2 regions of the Pseudomonas sp. CFBP 8772 genome follow, and region 2 is predicted to be linked to the other one. Evidence: predicted binding sites of a transcription regulator. Region 2 holds the regulator's gene; the other holds the start of a gene.
What was found. The regulator FliA, encoded in region 2, starts transcription of late flagellar genes. The targets are predictions, from matches to a motif close to CTAAAGTTTNNNNNNNNNNNGCCGNTAA.
Positions count from the first base shown of each region.

Region 1: the regulator FliA is predicted to act here: its motif matches at 1,936-1,963, upstream of IFT99_RS03485 (methyl-accepting chemotaxis protein).

Region 1 is NZ_JACYUI010000001.1:802,941-808,872, forward strand. Features, by position in the region: gene IFT99_RS03485 (methyl-accepting chemotaxis protein) at 1-1,799, opposite strand, end outside; gene IFT99_RS03490 (sensor domain-containing diguanylate cyclase) at 2,170-3,978, shown strand; gene gloA (lactoylglutathione lyase) at 4,287-4,817, opposite strand; gene IFT99_RS03500 (DUF4946 domain-containing protein) at 5,018-5,521, shown strand.
Region 2 is NZ_JACYUI010000001.1:105,441-111,372, reverse strand. Features, by position in the region: gene IFT99_RS00485 (chemotaxis protein CheA) at 1-2,066, opposite strand, end outside; gene IFT99_RS00480 (protein phosphatase CheZ) at 2,211-2,999, opposite strand; gene IFT99_RS00475 (chemotaxis response regulator CheY) at 3,019-3,393, opposite strand; gene fliA (RNA polymerase sigma factor FliA) at 3,637-4,380, opposite strand; gene fleN (flagellar synthesis regulator FleN) at 4,377-5,210, opposite strand; gene flhF (flagellar biosynthesis protein FlhF) at 5,328-5,932, opposite strand, start outside.

The DNA.
Region 1 (5,932 bases), 700 kb from region 2:
TTCAGGCTTGAGGACGTCTGATCGGCCGAGCTCAGGCAATCCTGCGCCCGGTCCTTGCCCGCTTTCATCTGGTCCACGGCCGCGTTGGTCGCCAGTTGCAGCTGTTGGATGATCCGCTGGATTTCCGCGGTGGAGTTCTGAGTGCGGGAAGCCAGGGTTCTCACTTCATCCGCGACCACGGCAAAGCCACGGCCCTGCTCACCGGCGCGGGCGGCTTCGATGGCGGCGTTGAGGGCAAGCAGGTTGGTCTGGTCGGCGATGTTGCGGATCACTTCAATGACCCCGCCGATCTCCTGGCTGTGCAGCGCGAGGGCCGCGACCTTTTGCGCACTGAGGTCGACTTCGCCGGCCAGTGCTTCGATGGTCTGGCGGGTCTGCTGCATGACGCCCAGGCCTTTGCCGGATGCCTGGCTGGCCTGTTCCGCTGCACGCGCCGCGCCTTCGGTGTTCTGGGCGACGTCGGCGACACTGGCGGTCATTTCGTTGATGGCGGTGGCAACCTGTTCGGTTTCGCCTTGTTGGGCGTTCATCGACACTTTGGCGCGGTCGATGGACGCACTCAGGCGGGTCGCGGCGTCGGACACCGAGCGCGAACTGCGCTCGACCTGGGCAAGGGATTCACCAAACGCCTGGACCATGTGATTCAAGCCGGTGCCGATGTCGGCCATTTCGTCTTTGCCCGCCACGTTGACACGGGCGGTGAGGTCGCCCTGGGCGATACGACGGGTGGCGCTCAACATGGCTTCCATGGCTTGGCGCATCGCGCTATAGATACCGCTGAACGCATAAATCAGCAGCAGACCGGCGATGGCGAACATCGCCAGCATGGCGGTGCGTTCGGCCGACTTGTCGTGAACCCGTTGTTCCAGCACCGCCGACAGCGCTGCCTGCAAGGCGTCCTGCGCCTTATACAGCTCGGCCACCACGGCGTTGCCTTTGGTCGGCAGGCCCTGCATCCCGGTGATGGTGTTCTGTGGTGAGGTGATCAAGGTTTGCAGGTCACTGCGAAAGCTGTCCAGGCTGGACAGCCCGCTGCTGACGGGGGACTGGATGCGATCGGCGAGGGCTGTTTCCTTACGGCGCAGCAGGTTGAGGCTCTGCAGCAGCTCCTGGCGAATCTGGGTTTCTTGCTTGAGCAGCGATTTGATCGTGCCACGGGTGGCGTCGGTCAGCGGTTGCCCTTCATGCAGACCACTGGCCAGACCGCGCAACTGGCCGACGACGTTGATCTGGCGTGGCAGTCGCAGGGTGCTCTGATCGATCAGGAACAGCGAGGCGTAGTCTTCGTCCAGCACCATCCCGGAGGTGGCGGAGATGAAGTAGATGAAGTTCAGCGTCTGGGTCATCTGATCGCTCCATGCATCGAACAGGGTCGCTTGATCGGCACCGGCTTTAGTCTGGCTGATCAGCCCTTCTGCGCCGGAGCGCAGGCGCTGCACGCGGTCGGCTGTTTCCAGCTCGACGGTGAACTGGCGGTCCGTGGCTTCCAGCTTGGTGTAGGCATCCAGGAGTTTGGTCTGATTGGCGGCGAGGTCAGCCTGGGCTGTCTCATCCCCGCTGAGCAGGCGGTTGGTCAATGCCCGCTGCAGCATCGACAGGCGCAGTACGGGGGTGACGTCCATCAGGTAACGCTGGCCGACTTCTTCGGAGTGGATGTTATCAATGCTGGCGTTGAGCTGATGCAGCAGGCGCGCGCCCAACAGCCCCAGTGGGAGCAAAACGATGATGGCGAGCAGTGCGAATTTGGCAGGAAAGCGCAGTCGGTTGGTCAGGTACACGGCAGGGGAAAGAATATTCATACTGTTCTCAAAGCCCCGAAGCGGGGCGATTGGGTTGTTGTCGGTGAGAACGGTCCTTTTTCTCGGGTCGGAGTGCGGTGACGACATCTCTGGGAGGAGAAGGCGCTATGGCTGATTGCGCCTCGCTCCAGTCCATCTGTCGGCCGGTATCGTATTAACTTTATAAAAACTTATACAACAATATATATTTGTACAGCTTTGGAACTGAACCGATTAAGTGATGTCTTTGTGATATCAGTCTTTCTCAGCTCAGCCGAACTCTGTTTTGCCCCTGATCGTCGGTCATTGACCACCCGTCATGATCCTGAGCGGGCAATGATGGCCATGAGATATCATCTAACCCGTATTTTTAGAACGGAGGGCGCACGCCATGAACTGTTCGCTGGAAATTGAGCAGAAGCGCCTGTCCGCGGTTCACGCTTTGCAATGGCTCGAAACCGCTCACAGCGAGGATTTCGACCGCCTGTGCCGCTTGGCTGCCGCGCACTTTCGCGTGCCGACGGTGCTGGTGTCCCTGGTGGAAAAAGATCGGCAGTGGTTTCCGGGCCGTGTGGGGTTCGACGCGAGTCAAACGCCCATAGAGCAGTCATTCTGCCGCTACACCATCCAGAACGCCGAAGTCATGGTGGTCAATGACGCTCGCCTGGATCCGCGCTTTGTCGACAACGCGCTGGTCACCCAGCCTGATGGCATCCGTTTCTACGCCGGGGCCCCGTTGTGTAATCACCACGGTGATGTGCTCGGCAGCTTTTGCCTGATCGACACTGTCCCGCGCACGCTGCAGCCCGACGAAGTGGCTGTCCTCGAAGATTTTGCGCAACTGGTCATGGGCCAGGTCGAACAGTGCCAGGCGATGCGCTACCGCCACCCGGTCAGCCGCCTGCCGAATTTGCAGCAGTTCTTGCTGGACACCCAGGACGTTGCGGTCACCGGGAGTCAGGTGCGGCTGATGGTGGTGATCCGCACCCAGCCGATGGCGAGCGCTGCGGATGTCAGCGTGAACAGCAATCTGGATGCACAACAGACGCGCCGCGATATGGCCAACTGCCTGCGTCGCCGTCTGGATGGGATTGCCGAGCTGTACCACGTCAGCGACCTGGATTTCTGCCTGCAGATGAGCTGCGAGCGCTCTCGCCGGGATGACCTGGTTCGCATGCTGTTGGCGGTGATCACCGAGCCTTTCACCCATCAGCAGGTGGCCGTGGGGCTGGCGTGCTGTGACGATGGTCAGAACTCCGCCGCTGCGCTCATGGGCAAAGCGACCCACGCGGCGGGCAGGGCCGTCTATCGGCAGGTGCCGTGGGCGGCGTATGACGAGGCGGAGGATTGCGCCCAGCGTCGCGCCTTGACCCTGCTCAATGAACTCGCCGAGGCGCTGGTCAGTGGCGACATCTTTCTGGAGTACCAGCCACGTTTCAGCTTGCAGGATGGCCGCCTGCTCAGCGTCGAGGCGCTGATTCGCTGGACCCATCCGATGCTCGGCAAGATCGGGCCGGATGAGTTCATTCCGTTGATCGAGGGCGCCGGCAGGATCAGCACCGTGACCCGCTGGGTCATCGACCGTGCGCTGACCGACCTCAGCGGCTGGATCGACGACGAAGTGCGGCTGTCGCTCAACCTGTCGCCGCTGGACTTCTCCGACCTGGACATCGCCTTGACGTTGCAGAGCGCCTGCGACAAACACGGCGTTGCACCCGCACGGCTGGAAGTCGAGATCACCGAAGGCGAGTGGATTCGTGCCGACAAACGCGTCATCGCGCAGCTCACCCGCATTCGCGAGCTGGGCGTTGACGTGGCCATCGACGATTTCGGCGCGGGCTACAGCAACTTTGCCTATCTGCACGAGATCCCGGCCAATATCCTCAAGCTGGACAAATCCCTGGTGACGGACCTGGAGAGCAACCCGCGCAACCGCATCATCGCCCGGTCCGTGCTGCACCTGGCCAGTGAACTGGGTTATCGCACCGTCGCGGAAGGCGTCGAAACCTTTCGCTGCATGAGCCTGGTCCGTGATTTCGGCTGCGAAGAAGCCCAGGGCTATTTCCTGAGCCGGCCGCTGAAGCTGCAACAGCTTAAGCAGCAGTGCCAGAACATTGCGCTGACGTTTACCCCTGAACCGTCGAACGCGCAGATTTATGCGGATCTGGGTGATACGGATCAGGTGATAGAAGCGGCGTGACGCTGGCCGGGTTTCCATTGCAGGACCGGTTTTAGCTGGGAAGAGGCCAGCGTGAACACCCTCAATTTTGCGGTGTGACGCCTGACGCCTTCCCGGCTAAAGCCGGTCCTACGGTCGAGGTCGCAGCCAATAGAGCTGGATGCACGCGATGCGTTTAGTGGGGCCGGCTTCAGCCGGGAAGAGGCCAGCGTGAACACCCTCAATTTTGCGGCGTGACGCCTGACGCCTTCCCGGCTAAAGCCGGTCCTACGGTCGGCGTCAACGCCAGTCCTGTCCCTATCAAGGCCGGTCCCACTGATCGAGCGTGATTACTCGCCCGTTACCGGCGTTGGCTGGATGATTTCGACCCAGTAGCCATCCGGGTCCTTGATGAAGGCCAGGCTTTTCATGCGGCCGTCGGTCAGGCGTTTCTGGAAGTCCACGCCCAGTTCTTCGAAGCGCGCACAGGCGGCGTGTATGTCCGGCACCGAGATGCAGATATGACCGAAGCCGCGCGGGTCGGTGTTGCCGTTGTGATAGGAAAACTCAGGGTCTTTCTCGGTGCCGTGGTTGTGGGTCAGCTCGAGGACACCGGGAATGCCTTTCATCCAGACGTTACGCTCGGCGTCGTCCTGCGGGATCTGTGCTTTGTCGACCAGCGCCAGGAAGTACAGGCTGAATTCGGCTTCCGCGAAGTGGCGCTTTTCCACCAGGCTGAAGCCCAGCACGCGGGTATAGAAGTCCAGGGAAGCGGTGGCGTCCTTGACCCGCAACATGGTGTGGTTGAACACGAATTGTGCGGTCGAGGCGTCCGGGGTGGCCGTGACGCCGGGGAAAGTGTTCAGGTCGTGCAGACTCATGGTTGTCTCCGGGTTAACGCTAAAATGTTGCGTAATGATACGGGCTCATGGCTGACGCGCCAAACCGAAGGCGCATAAAGCGCGGCTTCCGGCTTGTAGACACTGCATGACCGGCCCACACTTTGCGGCTCGACCTTCAGGTACCGCCCATGCATCTCTTATTGCGCTCATGCGCCCGCGTTGCTTTCTGTTTCGTGCTGATGATTCCCGGCGTCGCGTCTTCAGCTGGCGCCATGATCATCTGGCCCGAAGGCTGGGACGTTGAAGCCTTGCCCCAGCCGCCGGCGAGCGAAGGCCAGCCCGCCGTGCAACTACGACAGCGTGCGGTCAAAAACGATCAGAACGGTGATCCGGCCATGGTCGTGGAGCTGACCCAGACGCAGCTGCAGCCCGGCCATTCGGTCAACGTACAGGGCGTGCTGCTGGCCATGCGCAAGGCGGTTCAGGTCAATTTTGCCCGCGGCGGTTTTCAGAGTGTCTGCACGCGGATGAAGGACAGCACGCTGAGCGACATTCCAGCCATGGAAACCACGTGCACCATCACCCAGAACGGCAATCACGTCATGACCCAGACGCTGGTGGCGGCGGCCAATCCCGAGTTGGCGTGGTCGTTGTCGTATGCCGGCTCGGCGGAAGGCTACGCGGCCCATAAAGAGGAGGTGTTGCAGATCAGGAATGGTCTGCGGCTGGGAGCGGCGCCGTAGATCGAGGCGGGGTCTGGACAAATCGCGGGCATAAAGAAGCCCGCCGAAGCGGGCATTGGGGCGCTAATCCTTTAGCAGCCTCTATCCTCTACAAACCGGTGTGAAAAAAATGTGAAGCTCACGAGCCATTCAGCTGCAGAGGGAAAATTCATCTGTGGCTGTATGAAGGCTCATGGCCAGCTTTAACACTCACTCAGTGCTGTTTGACGGGATTAATAACGCTTAAGAGACTCAACGGTTGAGCATGCTATAAGCCTGCCGAGTATTGAAAGCGATATATGCCATTAATACGAATCTGTTCAGCTAATTGTCAGGTTCAATATTCAACACCCGTCCCGCACTCGCACGCATTATTTAAAATACGCAGGGCGCGGGTCGCGATCATTTGCGTTTAAAGCACTTGTTTCATGT
Region 2 (5,932 bases):
TTGAGGTAGAACAGTGGCAGCGCCTTGTCGCGGACGATGACCACCTCCTGACCGTCGACGACGTTGGTGGTCGACAGGTCCAGGTGGAAGATCTCGTTGACGTTGACCAGCGGGAACGCGAAGGCCTGATTGCCCAGCATGACCATCAGCGTCGGCATGATCGCCAGGGTCAGCGGGACCTTGATGACGATCTTCGAGCCCAGGCCCTTGGTCGAATGGATGTTGATCGAGCCGTTGAGCTGGGAGATCTTGGTTTTCACCACGTCCATGCCCACGCCACGCCCGGACACATCGGAAATCTCGGTCTTGGTCGAGAAGCCCGGTGCGAAGATCAGGTTGTAGCAGTCGGTGTCGCTGAGGCGATCCGCTGCGTCCTTGTCCATCACGCCACGCTTGACCGCGATCGCACGCAGGACCGCAGGGTCCATGCCTTTGCCGTCATCGGAAATCGACAGCAGGATGTGATCGCCTTCCTGTTCGGCCGAGAGAATCACACGACCGTTCCGGGCCTTGCCCGACGCCTCGCGCTCTTCAGGCGACTCGATACCGTGGTCGACCGCGTTGCGCACCAAGTGGACCAGCGGGTCGGCCAGGGCTTCGACGAGGTTTTTGTCCAGGTCGGTTTCTTCACCCACCAGTTCAAGGCTGATTTCTTTCTTCAACTGACGCGCCAGATCGCGAACCAGTCGCGGGAAGCGACCGAACACTTTCTTGATCGGCTGCATGCGGGTCTTCATGACCGCGGTCTGCAGGTCAGCAGTCACCACGTCCAGATTGGACACGGCCTTGGACATGGCTTCATCGGCGCTGTTGGCGCCCAGGCGCACCAGGCGGTTACGCACCAGCACCAGTTCACCGACCATGTTCATGATTTCGTCCAGCCGCGCGGTGTCGACGCGCACGGTGGTTTCGGCTTCAGCCGGCGGTTTTTCGCTGGCCGCCGGAGCAGCAGCACGCGCCGGAGCAGGCGCAGAGGCAGGCGTCGCTTTGGCCGGTGCCGCCGCAGCAGGCGTCGGTTTGGCAGGTTCGGCTTTTGCGACGGGCTCAGGCTTGTTGGCCGGTGCCGCGGCGGCCACCGCAGGTTCGAACTTGCCTTTGCCGTGCAACTGGTCCAGCAGGTCTTCGAATTCGTTGTCGGTGATTTCGTCCGAGGCCGCCGCTTTCGACGGGGCCGCAGGTGCAACCGGCGCGGCAGGCGCAGCGGCAGCAGGAGCAGCATGAGCCGCGGCGTCAGGAGCAGCAGTACCAACGGCATCCGGCGAGAACGAGCCTTTGCCATGCAACTGATCCAGCAGCGACTCAAATTCGTCGTCAGTGATTTCGTCACTGGCCGGTGCGGCAGACGGCGTCACGGCCGCCGGCGGTTGCACGGCATCGACGGCGAACTGGCCTTTGCCATGCAACTGATCGAGGAGTGATTCGAATTCAGCGTCGGTGATTTCATCGCTGGCCGCAGCGCCGGCCGGTGCAGCGGGAGCCGCTGCCGCCGGTGCTGCCGCGACAGGTGCGGCTGCCGCAGGGGCAGAGGCAACCGGTGCAGGACCGCCCGCCGCTTGCGCCTTGACGGCGTTCAGCGAATCCAGAAGCTGTTCGAATTCAAGGTCGGTGATGTCTTCGGACGGCGCTTCAGCCACCGGCTCTTCGACCACCGGGGCTGCAGCCACTTCCTCTTGCGAAGCAGGCTCGGCCAGGCGAGCCAGCGCGGCCAGCAATTCAGGTGTGGCGGGGGTAACGCTGGAGCGCTCGCGCACTTGACCGAACATGCTGTTGACGGTGTCGAGTGCTTCAAGGACCACGTCCATGAGCTCCGAGTCGACGCGGCGTTCACCCTTGCGCAGGATGTCGAACACGTTCTCGGCGATGTGACAGCATTCAACCAGCTCGTTGAGCTGGAGGAAGCCGGCGCCCCCTTTTACAGTGTGAAAACCGCGAAAAATTGCATTGAGCAGGTCCGCATCGTCCGGCCGGCTTTCCAGCTCGACCAACTGCTCTGACAACAGCTCGAGAATCTCGCCGGCCTCTACCAGAAAATCCTGAAGGATTTCTTCATCGGCGCCGAAGCTCATTGGGGGGTGCTCCTAAAATTAACCGTCAAACCGATCCGGAGGCTGCACTGACGGCCTGCGCGCATTGCTTTCGTCGAAGCATTGGCGCGCGGGTCCAGCAGCCACTTTCACAGAAAACCTGAAGACCGAGACAGAATGACCGAATCAGAATCCGAGGCTGGATAGCAGATCGTCAACATCATCCTGTCCGGATACAACGTCTTCACGTTTATCGGCATGAATCTGCGGACCTTCACCCTTGGAGTGAAGTTTTTCTTGTTCTTTTTGCTGACGGAACATTTCCTGGTCGTGCTCGATGCCCGCGAAGCGGTCCACCTGGCTCGCCATGAGCACCAGCTTGAGCAGATTGCGCTCGACTTCGGTGACCAGCGTGGTCACGCGCTTGATCACCTGACCGGTGAGGTCCTGGTAATCCTGAGCGAGCAGAATGTCGTTCAGGTGCGCGGAGACTTCGGTGGTCTCTTTCTCGCTGCGGGTCAGGAACACATCGACGCGGCGGGCCAGATCACGGAACTCTTCGGCGCTGATTTCGCGGCGCATGAAGCGTCCCCAATCGGCGCTCAACGCCTTGGCGTCGTCACTGAGCCCGTGCATCAACGGCGTGCTCTGCTCCACCAGGTCCATGGTCCGGTTGGCCGCGTTTTCGGTCAGCCTGACCACGTACGACAGCCGCTCGGTGGCGTCGGTGATCTGGGAGACCTCCTCGGCCTGGGGCATGTTCGGGTCGATCTGGAAGTTGACGATCGCGCTGTGCAGCTCGCGCGTCAGTTTGCCGACTTCCTGATACAGGCCGCGGTCGCGGGTCTGGTTAAGCTCATGGATCAGTTGCACGGCGTCGCCGAACTTGCCTTTTTCAAGGCTCGCGACCAGCTCTTGTGCGTGTTTCTTCAGGGTTGACTCAAAGTCACCCATTGTCGAATCTTTGGAATCCATAGCGCCCTCGCAGCGGACATCAGCTATTGACGCGCTCAAATATTTTTTCGATTTTTTCTTTGAGCACTTGCGCGGTGAACGGCTTCACCACGTAGCCGTTCACACCGGCCTGAGCGGCTTCGATGATCTGCTCGCGCTTGGCTTCGGCAGTCACCATCAGCACCGGCAGACTGCGCAGACGCTCGTCGGCACGCACCTGACGCAACAGGTCGATGCCGGACATGCCCGGCATGTTCCAGTCAGTGACGAGGAAGTCAAAAGCGCCGCTTTGCAGCATGGGCAATGCGGTGAGTCCGTCATCTGCTTCGGCCGTGTTGGTGAACCCAAGGTCACGCAACAGGTTTTTTATGATCCGCCGCATCGTTGAGAAGTCATCAACGATGAGGATTTTCATGTTCTTGTCCAATTCGACCTCCAAGCAGTCTTTAACGCGTTCAGCACCTGAACGCGCGTCCAATCAATACCGTCTGTGCCGAACATGAAAAGGGGTTTCAATCGACCGGAACGAGCGCAGCGAAACCGGATCATCTACGACCCGGTTCGACCGACTCCTGCCGTGTCTCTTTTGCTTCCCGCTCACGTCTTGCACAGCCGGTCTTACAAGCAAAACACGCAGGCCTCATGGCCTGCGCCTGATTCACGAACGTGCGCGCCACTCGCCAAGACGACCGCGCAGCCGCGCCGCGCATTGACTGTGCAGCTGGCTGACACGCGATTCGCTGACCCCCAGGACCTCACCGATTTCCTTGAGGTTCAGCTCTTCGTCGTAGTACAGCGACAAGACCAGGCGTTCACGTTCGGGCAAGTTGGCGATCGCCTCGGCCAGCGCGGCCTGGAAGCGCTCGTCTTCCAGATCCCGCGACGGTTCGAGGGACTGGCTCGCGCCGTCCTCGTGCAGCCCTTCGTGTTCGCCGTCCTGCAACAGGTCGTCGAAACTGAACAGGCGGCTGCCCAGGGTATCGTTCAAAATCCCGTAGTAATCGTCGAGACTCAATTCAAGTTCGGCAGCAACCTCGTGATCTTTAGCGTCACGGCCGGTTTTTGCTTCGATTGCACGAATCGCGTCGCTGACCATGCGCGTGTTGCGGTGGACCGAGCGCGGTGCCCAGTCCCCCTTGCGCACTTCGTCGAGCATCGCGCCACGGATACGAATACCCGCGTACGTCTCGAAACTGGCCCCTTTGGTGGAGTCGTATTTGGTCGAGACTTCGAGCAAGCCAATCATGCCCGCCTGAATCAAATCCTCGACCTGCACACTGGCCGGCAGACGCGCCAGCAAGTGGTAGGCGATTCGTTTGACCAGCGGTGCATAACGCTCGATCAGCTCATACTGGGAGTCTTTGGACGATTTGCTGTACATGCGATAGCCACTTGCTGTCATGAGACGGGCCCTGCGCTGGTGTGATGCACGAGGCGTTCTACGAAAAATTCCAGGTGACCGCGCGGGTTCGCCGGCAGCGGCCAGGTGTCGACTTTCTGCGCGATGGCCTTGAACGCCAGGGCACATTTGGAACGCGGAAACGCTTCGTACACGGCGCGCTGTTTCTGCACGGCCTTGCGTACGCATTCGTCGTACGGCACGGCGCCTACATACTGCAGGGCCACGTCGAGAAAACGGTCGGTGACTTTCGTCAGCTTGGCGAAGAGGTTGCGCCCTTCCTGCGGGCTCTGGGCCATGTTGGCCAGGACGCGGAAGCGGTTCATGCCGTAATCGCGGTTGAGCAGTTTGATCAGGGCGTAGGCGTCGGTGATCGACGTGGGCTCGTCGCACACCACCAGCAGCACTTCCTGGGCGGCGCGGACAAAGCTCACGACCGACTCGCCGATGCCGGCGGCCGTATCAATGACCAGCACATCGAGGTTGTCGCCGATGTCACTGAAAGCCTGAATCAGCCCGGCATGCTGCGCCGGGGTCAGGTGGACCATGCTCTGGGTGCCCGATGCCGCCGGCACGATGCGTACGCCGCCCGGGCCCTGCAGCAGGACATCGCGCAGCTCGCACCGCCCTTCGATGACATCAGCCAGGGTGCGCTTGGGGGTCAGACCCAACAATACGTCGACGTTGGCCAGACCCAGATCGGCGTCCAGCAGCATGACGCGACGTCCCAGCTCGGCCAGCGCCAGTGAAAGATTCACTGAAACGTTGGTCTTGCCTACGCCACCTTTGCCACCGGTCACCGCGATAACCTGTACGGGATGCATGCTGCCCATGTTAATTGTTTACCTTGTCTTGCTTAGACCTAAGCCACATGTCGGGCTGCACGTTCAGTGCCTGAACAATGCCTGGCAGACCATCGATGCAGGAAAATTCCACTGTCATTTCTCTACCTAGCCCGCACGCTTGCCGGTGCTGTGATAAAGATCCGCAAACATATCCGCCATCGCTTCCTCGCTAGGCTCCTCCTGCATCTGCACACTCACAGCCCGGCTCACCAATTGGTGCCGACGCGGCAAATGCAGATCATCCGGTATCCGTGGGCCATCCGTGAGATAGGCCACAGGCAGTTCGTGTGTCACGGCCAGGCTGAGCACTTCGCCGAGGCTGGCCGTTTCGTCGAGCTTGGTCAGGATGCACCCGGCCAGGCCGCAACGTTTGTAACTGTGATAAGCCGCTGACAGCACCTGCTTCTGGCTGGTTGTTGCCAGCACCAGGTAGTTGCGCGCCTTGATGCCACGGCCGGCGAGGGTTTCCAGTTGCAGACGCAGTGCCGGATCGCTGGCTTGCAGGCCGGCGGTGTCGATCAACACCACGCGCTTGCGCAACAGCGGCTCCAGCGCCTGTGCCAGGGACTGGCCCGGGTCGACGTGGGTGACCGGTACATTGAGGATCCGGCCCAGGGTTTTAAGCTGTTCCTGAGCGCCAATGCGGAAACTGTCCATGCTCACCAGCGCGATATTTTGCGCGCCGTATTTCAACACATATCGGGCCGCCA